DNA from 4 places in the Leclercia sp. LSNIH3 genome. Region 1 is predicted to be linked to each of the others. Evidence: predicted binding sites of a transcription regulator. Region 1 holds the regulator's gene; each other region holds the start of a gene.
The links. Region 1 encodes CRP, which controls carbon source genes, mostly activating them, when cyclic AMP is high. Its sites were predicted from a motif close to ATGTGANNNNNNTCACAT; they were not measured.
Positions count from the first base shown of each region.

Region 2: the regulator CRP is predicted to act here: its motif matches at 1,298-1,315, upstream of deoC (deoxyribose-phosphate aldolase).
Region 3: the regulator CRP is predicted to act here: its motif matches at 1,941-1,958, upstream of C3F35_RS10290 (YjcB family protein).
Region 4: the regulator CRP is predicted to act here: its motif matches at 1,786-1,803, upstream of msrB (peptide-methionine (R)-S-oxide reductase MsrB).

Region 1 is NZ_CP026387.1:2,846,976-2,850,332, forward strand. It holds gene C3F35_RS13715 (YccS/YhfK family putative transporter) at 1-1,321, opposite strand, end outside; gene crp (cAMP-activated global transcriptional regulator CRP) at 1,379-2,011, opposite strand; gene C3F35_RS13725 (OsmC family protein) at 2,321-2,725, shown strand; gene C3F35_RS13730 (phosphoribulokinase) at 2,816-3,357, opposite strand, start outside.
Region 2 is NZ_CP026387.1:1,762,819-1,766,175, reverse strand. It holds gene C3F35_RS08525 (YjjI family glycine radical enzyme) at 1-1,184, opposite strand, end outside; gene deoC (deoxyribose-phosphate aldolase) at 1,445-2,224, shown strand; gene deoA (thymidine phosphorylase) at 2,280-3,357, shown strand, end outside.
Region 3 is NZ_CP026387.1:2,121,272-2,124,628, reverse strand. It holds gene uvrA (excinuclease ABC subunit UvrA) at 1-656, opposite strand, end outside; gene ssb1 (single-stranded DNA-binding protein SSB1) at 907-1,437, shown strand; gene C3F35_RS10290 (YjcB family protein) at 1,535-1,816, opposite strand; gene C3F35_RS10285 (GGDEF domain-containing protein) at 2,427-3,357, shown strand, end outside.
Region 4 is NZ_CP026387.1:462,985-466,341, reverse strand. It holds gene C3F35_RS02320 (D-hexose-6-phosphate mutarotase) at 1-508, opposite strand, end outside; gene gapA (glyceraldehyde-3-phosphate dehydrogenase) at 584-1,579, opposite strand; gene msrB (peptide-methionine (R)-S-oxide reductase MsrB) at 1,921-2,334, shown strand; gene C3F35_RS02305 (YeaC family protein) at 2,377-2,655, shown strand; gene pncA (bifunctional nicotinamidase/pyrazinamidase) at 2,819-3,357, opposite strand, start outside.

The DNA.
Region 1 (3,357 bases):
CGGCAAGGGTATAACCTTCCGGGACGTGTAAGTGCAGGGTCACGCCCGCGATGATCAGCCCCACCATGGTGCCGGCCGCCCGGTGAAGAATACGTACCCGCGTCGCGCTGTAGCCGTTTTGCGTCACCAGCAGCACGGTCATTAGGATCCAGTAAGGTTTCGGCAGGTGCAGCGCCATGCCCATCAGGCTGGCGATACTCAGCATCACGCTGATGCGCGCCGCATTACGCAGGGCGGCAGACTTCAGCGACAGATAGCTTTTGAGGGCGGGGAACAATGGCAGGCGTTTCTGTTTGTCGGCCATCAGATCGCGCGGATAGAGCGGGCGTTGCGTGCGCAGAACGCGGGCAATACGGCTGAAGTGCCAGGCGCAGAACTGGCCCACCGGGTTATCCGGGTGCTGACGGGCGATTTTCTCCAGCGCGCCAAGCTGCTTGTCCATGGTAAACCGGGTGGGATAACGATGATAGAGAATATCGTCAGCCAACACCCGCAGGCGTGCCGCAACGGTCTGCGCGTTCCAGCGTATCACCGCTTCGGCGTGGCTGCGCTCCACCAGCTTCTGCACCTCCTTCGGGTGATGCAGGCTGACCGAGATATGCTCCTGCAGATCCAGCCCCACCTGGAAGGTGCGCAGCAGGCGTTTGTATTCGTGATTTCTGTTGGCCGCCAGCATATGCAGCTGCTGATAACAGAGGCTGATCAGATCGACCACCTTCTGCTGGCGAGCCAGCAGCGGCGGCAACGATTTTTCAGGGTCGGTATGCTGCGTCAGCAGGGTGTATTTTGCTTCGCAATAATCGGCCAGCTGCTGATAGAGCACGCTCAAGGATTCCCGCAGCGGTTGTTCGCGCCACATCCAGAACCAGAACCAGTTAAACAGCCCGTACCAGAGGGTGCCCAGCGTATAGAGCAGTAGCGGCTCCCAGACCGGCATGTTCCCCGCCAGGCTCAGGGTAAAGATGGCCGCAATCAGCGAGGCGGGCAGCAGTCGGGCATGCAGGGCACTGATCTCTGCCGTGACCCCTAACGTCATCGCCAGCACGGTCAGAATGAGGGGCAGCGGAATATCGCGCGCCAGCAACAGCTGTACGGCCAGGCTACAGCCGGCAAACAGGCAGCCGCCAATAGTCAGGCGTTTAAAAAAGCGTTTATGCGGTGTGTCCAGGCCAGCAATGTTGCAGCAGGCAGGAACGAGGGAGAAGAGCAGGCCGTGTTGCAGATCGCCGAGGATCAAACCTACAGCCACAGGAAGACACAACACCAGCGTTTGCCGCAGTGCGTAGTTAACTTCCGGGTGATAAATGAGCCTGCGCCACATGGGTGATAGAGACAAAAACGGCGTGTCATCATGCGATGTCACGCCGTTTTAGCGGAATTAACGTGTTCCGTAAACCACGATGGTTTTACCGTGGGCAGAAATCAGGTTTTGATCTTCCAGCATTTTCAGAATACGGCCTACTGTCTCACGAGAACATCCGACGATCTGACCAATCTCCTGACGGGTAATTTTAATTTGCATACCGTCCGGGTGGGTCATGGCGTCTGGCTGTTTCGCCAGGTTCAGCAGGGTCTGAGCAATGCGGCCTGTTACGTCGAGGAAGGCGAGGTTACCCACTTTCTCGGACGTGACCTGCAGACGGCGAGCCATCTGCGAAGAGAGGCGCATCAGGATATCCGGGTTAACCTGAATGAGCTGGCGGAACTTTTTATAGGAGATCTCAGCCACTTCACACGCGGTTTTTGCACGGACCCAGGCGCTACGCTCCTGTCCTTCTTCAAACAGGCCCAGTTCGCCGATGAAATCTCCCTGATTCAGGTAAGAGAGGATCATCTCTTTGCCTTCTTCATCTTTGATCAGCACTGCCACCGAGCCTTTGACGATGTAATACAACGTTTCCGCTTTTTCACCCTGGTGAATCAGCGTGCTCTTCGATGGGTACTTATGAATATGGCAATGAGACAAGAACCATTCGAGAGTCGGGTCTGTTTGCGGTTTGCCAAGCACCATGCGCTGTTATCCTCTGTTATAAGCTGGCTCCAGAGTCTGGCTATGTACCTGTACTCTGGGGTTGCAATCGAATTCTTCCCCTTGCCTGGGGTCTGGCCTGCACAATAATTAGCAGCCTGTAATGTGTGATGTCCTCTGCATACATGTGCAACGTCAATGTATTACTGTAGCATCTCGACTGTTTTAGCATAGCTTTCGCCGCCTGTCTCCTGGTGTCTCGCTTCAGCTTGATGCAGGTCGACTTCCGTTGTCAGAATTGTTACTGACGCGTAATCTGTCAGGAAAAATGCAATCCTGGAGTTAATTAAAATGCAAGCACGTGTGAAATGGGTCGAAGGGTTAACGTTCCTTGGTGAGTCGGCTTCCGGGCACCAGATTTTAATGGATGGCAACTCCGGCGACAAAGCGCCAAGCCCGATGGAAGTTGTCCTGATGGCGGCAGGCGGATGCAGCGCGATCGACGTGGTGTCGATCCTGCAAAAAGGACGTCACGATGTGACCGACTGTGAAGTTAAGCTGACCTCAGAGCGTCGTGAAGAGGCGCCGCGCCTGTTCACCCATATCAATCTTCATTTCGTGGTCACCGGCAAACAACTGAAAGACGCTGCGATATCCCGCGCGGTGGATCTCTCTGCGGAGAAGTACTGTTCCGTAGCGCTGATGCTGGAGAAAGCGGTCAACATTACCCACTCGTATGAAGTGATCGAGGCGTAAGCCCCGGATAAAACGCCGGGCGGCACGTCGTTTGCCCGGCCAGTAGGTTTCTGTAGGCCCGTTAGCGTAGCGCCACCGGGCGACACAGCCTCAGTCGATCTTCTTCCCTTCCATCAACCGCTGCACCAGCGGCATCATGATTAACTCCATCGCCAGCCCCATCTTCCCGCCCGGGACCACCAGCGTATTGATGTGCGAGATAAACGAGCCCTGTAGCATCGCCAGTAGCCAGGGGTAATCGATATTGTCCAGATTGCGGAAATGGATCACCACGAAGCTCTCGTCCAGCGAAGGGATGCCTTTAGCGGCAAAGGGGTTCGAGGTGTCCACGGTCGGGACGCGCTGGAAGTTAATGTGGGTGCGGGAAAACTGTGGCGTCAGGAAGTTAATGTAATCCTCCATGGAGCGCACCACGGAGTCCATCACCGCCTCGCGGGAATGGCCGCGTTCGCTGGTATCCCGCGTCAGCTTCTGGATCCACTCCAGGTTGACAATAGGCACGACCCCCACCAGCAGATCAACATGGCGCGCCACGTCGTGATCCGGCGTGACTACCCCGCCATGCAGGCCTTCGTAAAAGAGGACGTCGGTCGGTTCCGGCAGCGGCTGCCAGGGGGTAAAGGTGCCTGGCA
Region 2 (3,357 bases), 1.1 Mb from region 1:
TCTTCACCATAAGGCAGACGCGCGCCCGGCGTGGTGCCAACGTCAGAGCTGATCCCCGACTGGGCATGCAGCAGGGCGCGTTGCTTCCAGCCGTACCTGACCGGGGTATTTTCCACAAAGGTCGCTAACTGTTCGCTGATGCGATACCCCAGGGCGTTGGCCTGCTGATCTTTACCGTAGCGCCCCGTAATCCCGGCTTTCTCGCACAGCACATTCACCGCTTCGGCCAGGCCATACATGCCGAACATCGGCACAAAACGGTCGGGATCGATCAGCCCTTCTTTTACCAGGAAGCTATTCTCAAAGAAGCCGGATTGTTGATACAGGAAGTCGCAGCGCGCATTGATGATGGCGATCTGCTGCTGGCAATAGTAAGGCAGCGTGCGGGTAAAGAACGCCTCAGGCGTTTCGCTTTTTTCCGCGATGGCTTTCAGGTTGAGACGTACCAGGGTACTGCCGCCGCCCGCCAGCGGCAGGGAGTTGTAACAGCTGACGACGCCAAAGCCTTTTTTTGTGAAAATTTTATCATTTACCGGCCCGTTGGCGATGTGCGGTTTGCTGCATTCGCAGATGTTGCTGGCTACCTCCAACAGCAGATCATCCGGGGTGATCTCAGGATCATAAATAAAGGTTAGATTGGGTGAAACCTGCTTAAGCTCTGCATCTGCGCGTAAAATGGCGCGTGTCACGGGGCCGTCTGCCGGGCCGATATTGACGTGGGTAAAGGCATCCGGCAGGGTACGGTCGAGATAGCGCCAGAAACGTTTTATTCGAAAATCGATTTCTTGTTGTGTTAGAATTCTAACATACGGCTGCAGCAGCGTATCGAGATGGCCGAGGTACACCGGCATGCCGGTAACGGACGGAACATGGTGGTAAAGGATGGTTAACAGCGACAGGGCATCGTCCAGATCCTTTGCGCCTTCCAGCTCCAGCCATTCCGAGCCCTGTTTCAGGAACATCGCATAGTCGGGTAACACATAGCGTGGCTTGTACGGCGCATGGCCCTCAAACATATCGCAGATAAACCCCGCCTCCAGCGCCTGACGCGCTTCGGGGGCTAACGTCGGGTAGGGCAGGTTGTTTTCTGCCTCCAGCGCCAGAAAATGGCGTTTTTGTTCGGGGCTTAACACCGGGCTTGTCACAATTTGCTGGCAACGTTGTTGCAGGGCATCGGGGGTCATGTTCGCTTCCTTTTTCTTCTGCATGATGGGGAAGGATTGTAAAAAGAGTCCCGACCACTGCCTTTGATCCCGGGCGTGTACCTGACGCTTTAATCAGCAGTTGTAGCTAAATTATTTGAAGTTGATCTCATTACTGTTATGCAAATTTGTACGCCTATTTCATTAACTGTGATGAATGTCGAAGTGAGAATGCGGGTGGATGTTAGAATACTCACAGACCCGCAAGGTAAAATTTTACGGCTATACGCCGGGAGAATGTTATGACCGATTTAACCGCAAGCAGCCTGCGCGCCCTGAAACTGATGGATCTGACCACCCTGAATGACGACGACACCAACGAGAAAGTAATCGCTCTGTGTCATCAGGCAAAAACGGCCGTGGGCAATACCGCTGCTGTCTGTATCTACCCGCGTTTCATTCCGATCGCCCGCAAGACCCTGAAAGAGCAGGGTACGCCGGATGTGCGCATCGCCACCGTCACCAACTTCCCGCACGGTAACGACGATATCGAGATCGCGCTGGCTGAGACCCGCGCCGCTATCGCTTACGGTGCTGACGAAGTTGACGTGGTCTTCCCGTACCGTGCGCTGATCGCCGGTAACGAGCAGGTTGGTTTCGATCTGGTTAAAGCCTGTAAAGAAGCTTGCGCTGCGGCAAACGTGCTGCTGAAAGTGATCATCGAAACCGGCGAACTGAAAGAAGAAGCGCTGATTCGTAAAGCGTCTGAAATCTCCATCAAAGCAGGTGCCGATTTCATCAAAACCTCTACCGGTAAAGTCCCTGTGAATGCCACCCCGGAAAGCGCACGCATCATGATGGAAGTGATCCGCGACATGGGCGTGGAAAAAAGCGTGGGCTTTAAACCGGCAGGCGGCGTGCGTACCGCGGAAGACGCGCAGCAGTTCCTGGCGATTGCCGACGAGCTGTTCGGTGCCGACTGGGCCGACGCCCGTCACTACCGCTTCGGTGCCTCCAGCCTGCTGGCCAGCCTGCTGAAAGCGCTGGGTCATGGCGACGGTAAGAGCGCAAGCAGCTATTAAGATTTGATTTGCCGGGTGGCGCTACGCTTACCCGGCCTACTTTCGGGAGGTTACCGTGTTTCTCGCACAAGAAATTATTCGTAAAAAACGTGATGGTCATGCTTTAAGCGACGAAGAGATCCGTTTCTTTATCAACGGCATTCGCGACAATACCATCTCTGAAGGGCAGATTGCCGCCCTGGCGATGACCATTTTCTTCCACGATATGGCGATGCCGGAGCGCGTGTCGCTGACCATGGCGATGCGGGATTCAGGAACCGTTCTGGACTGGAAGAGCCTTAACCTTAATGGCCCGATCGTGGATAAACACTCCACCGGCGGCGTGGGTGATGTGACCTCGCTGATGCTGGGGCCAATGGTCGCTGCCTGCGGCGGCTATATCCCAATGATCTCCGGGCGCGGCCTCGGCCATACTGGCGGCACGCTCGATAAACTGGAAGCCATCCCGGGCTTCGATATCTTCCCGGATGACAGTCGCTTCCGTGACATTATTAAAGACGTTGGTGTGGCGATTATCGGCCAGACCAGCTCTCTTGCCCCGGCGGATAAGCGTTTTTACGCCACGCGTGACATTACCGCGACCGTTGACTCCATCCCGCTGATCACCGCCTCTATCCTCGCCAAAAAACTGGCTGAAGGGCTGGATGCATTGGTGATGGACGTGAAAGTGGGCAGCGGCGCCTTTATGCCGACCTATGAACTCTCCGCTGCGCTGGCCGAAGCGATCGTTGGCGTCTCCAACGGCGCAGGCGTGCGCACCACCGCGCTGCTCACTGACATGAACCAGGTGCTGGCCTCCAGCGCCGGTAACGCGGTCGAAGTGCGCGAAGCAGTCCAGTTCCTGACTGGCGAATACCGCAACCCGCGCCTGTTCGACGTGACCATGGCGCTGTGCGTCGAGATGCTGATCTCCGGTAACCTCGCCAAAGACGACGCCGAGGCCCGTGCCAAACTGCAGGCGGTGCTGGATAACGGCAAAGCGGCCGAAATCTTTGGCCGGATGGTTGCTGCGCAGAAAGGCCCGACCGACTTCGTGGAAAACTATGCCAAATACCTGCCAACGGCGATGCTGAGCAAAGCGGTTTACGCAGATACGGAAGGTTTTGTCTCTGCCATGGACACTCGCGCGCTGG
Region 3 (3,357 bases), 730 kb from region 1:
TCCGCCAGGCGCTGAGTCAGATCGTCACGCACCTTAAAGCGATCGATGACCACTTCAATGGTGTGTTTCTTTTGCAGCTCCAGCTTCGGCGGATCGGAAAGATCGCACACTTCCCCGTCAATACGGGCGCGGATATAGCCCTGGCTTGCCAGGTTTTCCAGCGTTTTGGTGTGCTCGCCTTTACGCTCTTTAATGATTGGTGCCAGCAGCATCAGGCGTTTGCCTTCCGGCTGCGCCAGCACGTTATCCACCATCTGGCTGACGGTCTGGGCCGCCAGCGGAACATCGTGATCCGGGCAGCGCGGCTCGCCCACGCGGGCATACAGCAGACGCAGGTAGTCATGGATTTCGGTGATGGTCCCGACGGTGGAACGCGGGTTATGGGAGGTCGACTTCTGCTCAATAGAGATGGCCGGCGATAACCCTTCGATATGGTCGACGTCCGGTTTTTCCATCAGCGACAGGAACTGGCGCGCATAAGCAGAGAGCGATTCGACGTAACGACGCTGCCCTTCGGCATACAGGGTGTCGAAAGCCAGTGAAGATTTGCCTGAGCCTGAAAGCCCGGTCACGACGATCAGTTTGTCGCGAGGGATGACGAGGTTGATATTCTTGAGATTGTGGGTGCGGGCGCCCCGAACTTCTATCTTATCCATTCACCTTTCCCGGTAGGTAGATACACGGAATGCCTGGTTTGTTTGAAGGACAACCGGCAGAAACGATTAATTATGACACAAATTGACCTGGCTGGATATACAGTATTGGAATGCAAATTCTGGTGACTTGTGCAACAATGTATCCTTCGTGAGAACTCTGGAAGATGCTTCGAAACTATCGAAAGACCACGTGGAAATGGTACACTCGCGCGCTACACTCTTTTCAGACAAGTTTTCAGGAGACACGATCATGGCCAGCAGAGGCGTAAACAAGGTGATTCTCGTCGGTAATCTGGGCCAGGACCCGGAAGTACGCTATATGCCGAGTGGTGGTGCAGTGGCCAACATTACGCTGGCTACTTCCGAATCCTGGCGTGATAAAGCGACCGGCGAGATGAAAGAGCAGACCGAATGGCACCGCGTTGTGCTGTTTGGCAAACTGGCCGAAGTGGCCGGTGAATATCTGCGTAAAGGCTCCCAGGTCTATATCGAAGGCCAGCTGCGTACCCGTAAATGGACCGATCAGTCCGGCGCAGAAAAATACACCACTGAAGTGGTGGTAAACGTCGGCGGCACCATGCAGATGCTGGGTGGCCGTCAGGGCGGTGGCGCACCAGCAGGTGGCGGCCAGCAGCAGCAGGGCGGTTGGGGTCAGCCTCAGCAGCCTCAGGGCGGCAACCAGTTCAGCGGCGGCGCGCAGTCTCGCCCGCAGCAGCAGCCGTCTGCACCAGCGCAGTCTAACGAACCGCCAATGGATTTCGACGACGATATCCCGTTCTGATAATCAGAACCTGCGTTTCGCAACAACAAAAAACCCAGACCGCGGTCTGGGTTTTTTATTTACAGTTTTTCTTTTCAGAATGTCTCGCCCACAGGCATCAGGTGTACATCATTGGCCAGTCTGGTGGCGTATGGCTCATCGCCTCGACCATTACCGCTTTAACGTTATTCCAGATCGCCGCCACATCCAGCAGGGTGATACCCAGCAGGCCGGTGGCAAACCAGCATGCCGCCGCCAGACCCAGACAGGTGCTGATCACCGCCAGAACGGCGTAATCCGATTTACGAAACTGAATGTTCAGCGTGCTGGCCAGAAACATCAGCACCGCGCTCAACAACTCCCAGCGTGCAAACACAACGCCAGTGGTAATAGCTGCCATAAAAACGATCCTCAAAGATAACCGCCGCCGGGTAAAGCGCGACGTTGCCCACACACTGTGGCAAACTGGCTATCGGCAGGCTCAGACTGACAACAATGAAACAATGTTTCTTGTTACATAAGATGTGTGAACTATATCACATTTGTTCTTTTATTCGCCACTGGGCAAATGCATAAAAATAGCGATTTTTAAACCATGCTGTCAGCATGGTTATAATTGCTTGAAATATATATTTAGTCTGCCATGCGCTGTATTTATGATAACTTTGCTGATAATTCATCAGGATAAGAAAACATGTACAGAGCGAAGGCCGATGTACAATATTTACAGCCTCAGAGGTATGGATTATGCTTCTTCCGGTTGCTTAATATGTTCGTAATAAATAAATCAGGCTTGAGCTTTTTTTCTGTTTATTCTTTTTTCTTTTAATTTTACACACGCGTCTCTGGAAGATTCTCGGATTCATGTATCTGACTGAATGTCATTTCATTCCTGATTAATTCGTTGCGGTATTTCTGTCTCGTTAATGAGCTGCGAATAAACAATGAAGCAAGTAAATCGAGAAAATATTAATGACAGTACCCGGGCCTTGCATGCATTAGCTAAATTAATGCCAAAACTATCCTCCCATGCCACCTTAACGTCTCTGCTGGAGACGATAAATTATACCTTTGGCGCCCAGCTCAGCTGGGTAATGATGCAGGATGAGACGGGCCAGCCGCAGCTGGTCAGTGCCGGTGAGTTAACCTGCCATCCGCTGGAAATTAATGCTTTTCTTGCCAGCCTGTTATTGCAACGTCATCAGCGTTCATGGCAGACAATCGGCTGGAAAGAGAATACCGGCACGCTGATATTCCCTCCCGGCCATCCGGGACACCATCAATTACAGTGCGGGGTGCTGTGTAAAATGGCCCCGCATCAGCACGGCTACTTCTTCCTTGGGTTTACGCAGCCGCAAAGCCCCCTCACTGTGCTGAAAGAGGTGGTGATTATCCTCGTGGAAAAGCTGAAGGATGTTGTCACCGGGCTTGTCGCCCGAGAGCGCACGGCAAAAGAGATGCAGCGGATGATAGCCCAGTACAAAACACTGTTTGAACGGGCGCCGGTGCTGATGAACTCGTTCGACAGAAATAGCCGCTGCGTGTTGTGGAATGCCGAATGCGAAAAGGTGTTTGGCTGGACGATGGCGGAGATCAACGCCCATCCCGATCCGCTGGCGCAGTTTTATCCTGACCCGGAGATGCGTCGCCGGGTGCATGAGTCGGTCAACACCACCCCGCTGAACGACATGTACGAATGGCACCCGGTGCGCCGGGACGGGATGCAGCTGACGATCCTGTGGTCGAACATTTCCCTGCCGGACGGCTCAATCCTCAATATCGGGCTTGATATTACCGCCCGTAAAAACGCGGAGCGGCTTCTGGAAATGAAGGCCATGACCGACGATCTGACGGGCTGCTTAAATCGTTTTGCCATCCTGCAGCAAATTGCCGTTGCCCTTGAAGCCAGCCAGCGACAGGAGGCCGACAGCTACTTCTCAG
Region 4 (3,357 bases), 2.4 Mb from region 1:
CGACGTTGAAATAGGTGTGCAGGGCAGAGGTGGTCTCAAATTCACCGTGCGCTTCCAGTTCGATTTCACAGGTTTTACCCAGCTTGAAGCGGGCGTAAAGGGTGAAGTCGTGCGGCCACAGCTTACGCGTCTCGTCATCGCTTTGCAGTTCAAAGGTCAGCACCACGCCGGACTCATCTTCGTTGTGGGCTTGCAGCGTCCATGGCAGGTTACGGGCAAAACCGTGTGACGGCAGACCCTGTTCCTTAGACGGGCCAAACCACGGCCAGCAGATTGGCACACCGCCACGGATCGCTGCCCCTTTTTTAAAGGAGGTGATGTCGCTCAGCCACAGCGCTTCTGCTTCGCCTTCTGGCTTCCAGGAGAGCAGGTGTGCGCCATGCAGGGCAACAGAAGCCTGCACCTGCGGGTGTTCGATCACAATCACTTCGACATCATCAATCTGACGACGGGAGAGCACAGGGGTAAGTTGTTCGACTACCGGAAGTGCAAAAATTGTTTTAATCATTACGCAATCCTCTGTCTTTAATGCCATAAAAAAAGGCGACCGAGGTCGCCTTTTTGGATCAGAATCTCATCTCACTTATTTGGAGATGTGAGCGATCAGGTCCAGAACTTTGTTAGAGTAACCGGTTTCGTTGTCGTACCAGGAAACCAGTTTCACGAAGTTGTCGTTCAGTGCGATACCTGCTTTAGCATCGAACACGGAAGTGCACACTTCGCCGTTGAAATCGGTAGAAACAACGTCGTCTTCGGTGTAACCCAGAACGCCTTTCATTGCGCCTTCAGAAGCCGCTTTGATTGCTTTCTTGATTTCTTCGTAGCTTGCTGCTTTTTCCAGACGAACGGTCAGGTCAACAACAGATACGTTAGGAGTTGGAACGCGGAACGCCATACCAGTCAGTTTACCGTTCAGCTCTGGCAGTACAACGCCTACAGCTTTAGCAGCACCGGTAGAGGATGGGATGATGTTCTGAGCTGCGCCGCGGCCGCCGCGCCAGTCTTTGTGAGACGGGCCATCAACGGTTTTCTGAGTTGCGGTGGTAGCGTGAACGGTAGTCATCAGGCCTTCAACGATACCGAAGTTGTCGTTGATAACTTTAGCCAGTGGCGCCAGGCAGTTGGTGGTGCAGGATGCGTTGGAAACGATGTCCTGGCCAGCATACTTCTCGAAGTTAGCGCCTTTAACGAACATTGGGGTGTTGTCTTTGGATGGACCAGTCAGAACAACTTTTTTCGCGCCAGCGGTGATGTGCTTACGCGCAGTTTCGTCAGTCAGGAAGATACCGGTTGCTTCAGCAACTACGTCAACACCGATTTCGTTCCACTTCAGGTTAGCTGGATCTTTTTCAGCAGTAACACGGATGGTTTTGCCGTTGACAACCAGGTGGCCGTCTTTCACTTCAACGGTGCCGTTGAAACGACCGTGAGTTGAGTCGTACTTCAGCATGTACGCCATGTATTCAGCGTCTAACAGATCGTTGATACCAACGATTTCGATGTCAGAACGTTCCTGAGCAGCACGGAAAACAATACGGCCGATACGGCCAAAACCGTTGATACCTACTTTGATAGTCATATATTCCACCAGCTATTTGTTAGTGAATAAAAGGTTGCGTGTAAAATTACAAAAACCTTACGCAGCGTCAAGCGGAATCGTGTCAATCATTGCGACAAATCAATCCTTCGCATTACCTTTGCTCGATTGACTCACCTCACATTCCCTCGGAGCTAGCACCCATATGGGGCCTGCGCACGGAATTTTAAAGGGCTGGCCGCATAAAAATGTGGTCTAGATCACATTTGGCCGAGTGCCTTTTGGCAACGAGTAAGTTTAGATCAAAAGTTCATACTTCAGTGTTAATGTTTTGTTAGAATCGAGGGTAAAAGTTGTCTGTTTCAACTGCGAGATGTAAGCCTATGTCGAATCAACAAAACCCCGATGACCTGAAAAAAAACCTTACCGAAATGCAGTTCTACGTAACGCAAAATCACGGTACGGAACCGCCATTTACCGGGCGTCTGCTGCATAATAAACGGGATGGCGTATACCACTGTCTGGTGTGTGACGCTGCGCTGTTTAACTCCCAAAGCAAATACGATTCCGGTTGCGGCTGGCCGAGCTTTTATGAACCGGTCAGCGAGGAGGCGATTCGCTACCTGACCGATAACAGCCACGGCATGCAGCGCATTGAGATCCGCTGTGGAAATTGTGACGCACATCTCGGTCACGTCTTCCCGGACGGTCCTCAGCCGACAGGCGAACGTTTTTGCGTCAACTCTGCCTCTTTAAGCTTCACTGATGACCAGAATGGCGACCAGATGAAAGGTTGAAAAATCGATTCAGCAAATTATTCCTTTGGAGTCGGATTTAACATGAATATTAAAGAGATGATCAAGGGCATGACGCCGGACGTATACCAGCGTCTGGTCACGGCGGTCGAGCTGGGAAAATGGGCTGATGGCGTGGCGCTGACGCCGGAGCAAAAAGAGAACTGTCTGCAACTGGTGATGCTGTGGCAGGCGCGCAACAATACAGACGCGCAACACATGACCATTGATACCCAGGGCCAAATGGTGATGAAGAGTAAGCAGCAGCTTAAAGAAGATTTCGGCATTGCGCCGAAGCCGATCGTCACGCAGAAAGTGCATTAATGCTCTGCCGGATAGCGGTTTTGAGGTAAAAAAAAACGGTAACCCGGGTTACCGTTTTTTTATCTTCGAGCCCTTTCCCTGTGGGAGAGGGTGAGGTATCAGGCCGTAAAAAATCCCAAGGATTATCGGCCGGGTAGCATAGTGCTGCCCGGCCAAACCGGCATCAGGCCTGCGTCTCCTGCCAGTCTGCCAGCGTATACAGCGTGGCGCCTTCCGCCGCCATATCCATAAACGCCTGCGCGCTGTCCTGGCGCTGGATGTTGACCCCGCGACAGCCGTCGGTGATCACGTTCACCCGGTAACCCAGCTGTAGCGCATCCAGCACGGTGAATTTAACGCAGTAGTCGGTTGCCAGGCCCATCACAATCAGTTCCACGATTTCGTGATGGCGCAGCCACTGATCCAGCCCGGTTTTCTGCCGATGACCGTTATCAAAGAAGGCGCTGTAACTGTCGATGTTCGGGTTTTCCCCTTTCTGGAAGACGGCGTCAGTGGCTTTGCTGTTCAGCAGAGGATGCAGCTCTGCGCCCTCCGTGTGCTGCACACAGTGATCGGGCCAGAACGTTTGTGGCAGGCCATCCAGCTCGCCCTGGGTGAAAGGCTCGACCTTGTGCTGGCTGGCAAAGCTGCCGTGATCTGCCGGATGCCAGTCCTGGCTGGCCACCACCGCTTCGCCGCGGGCTTTACACCACTCAATTAAAG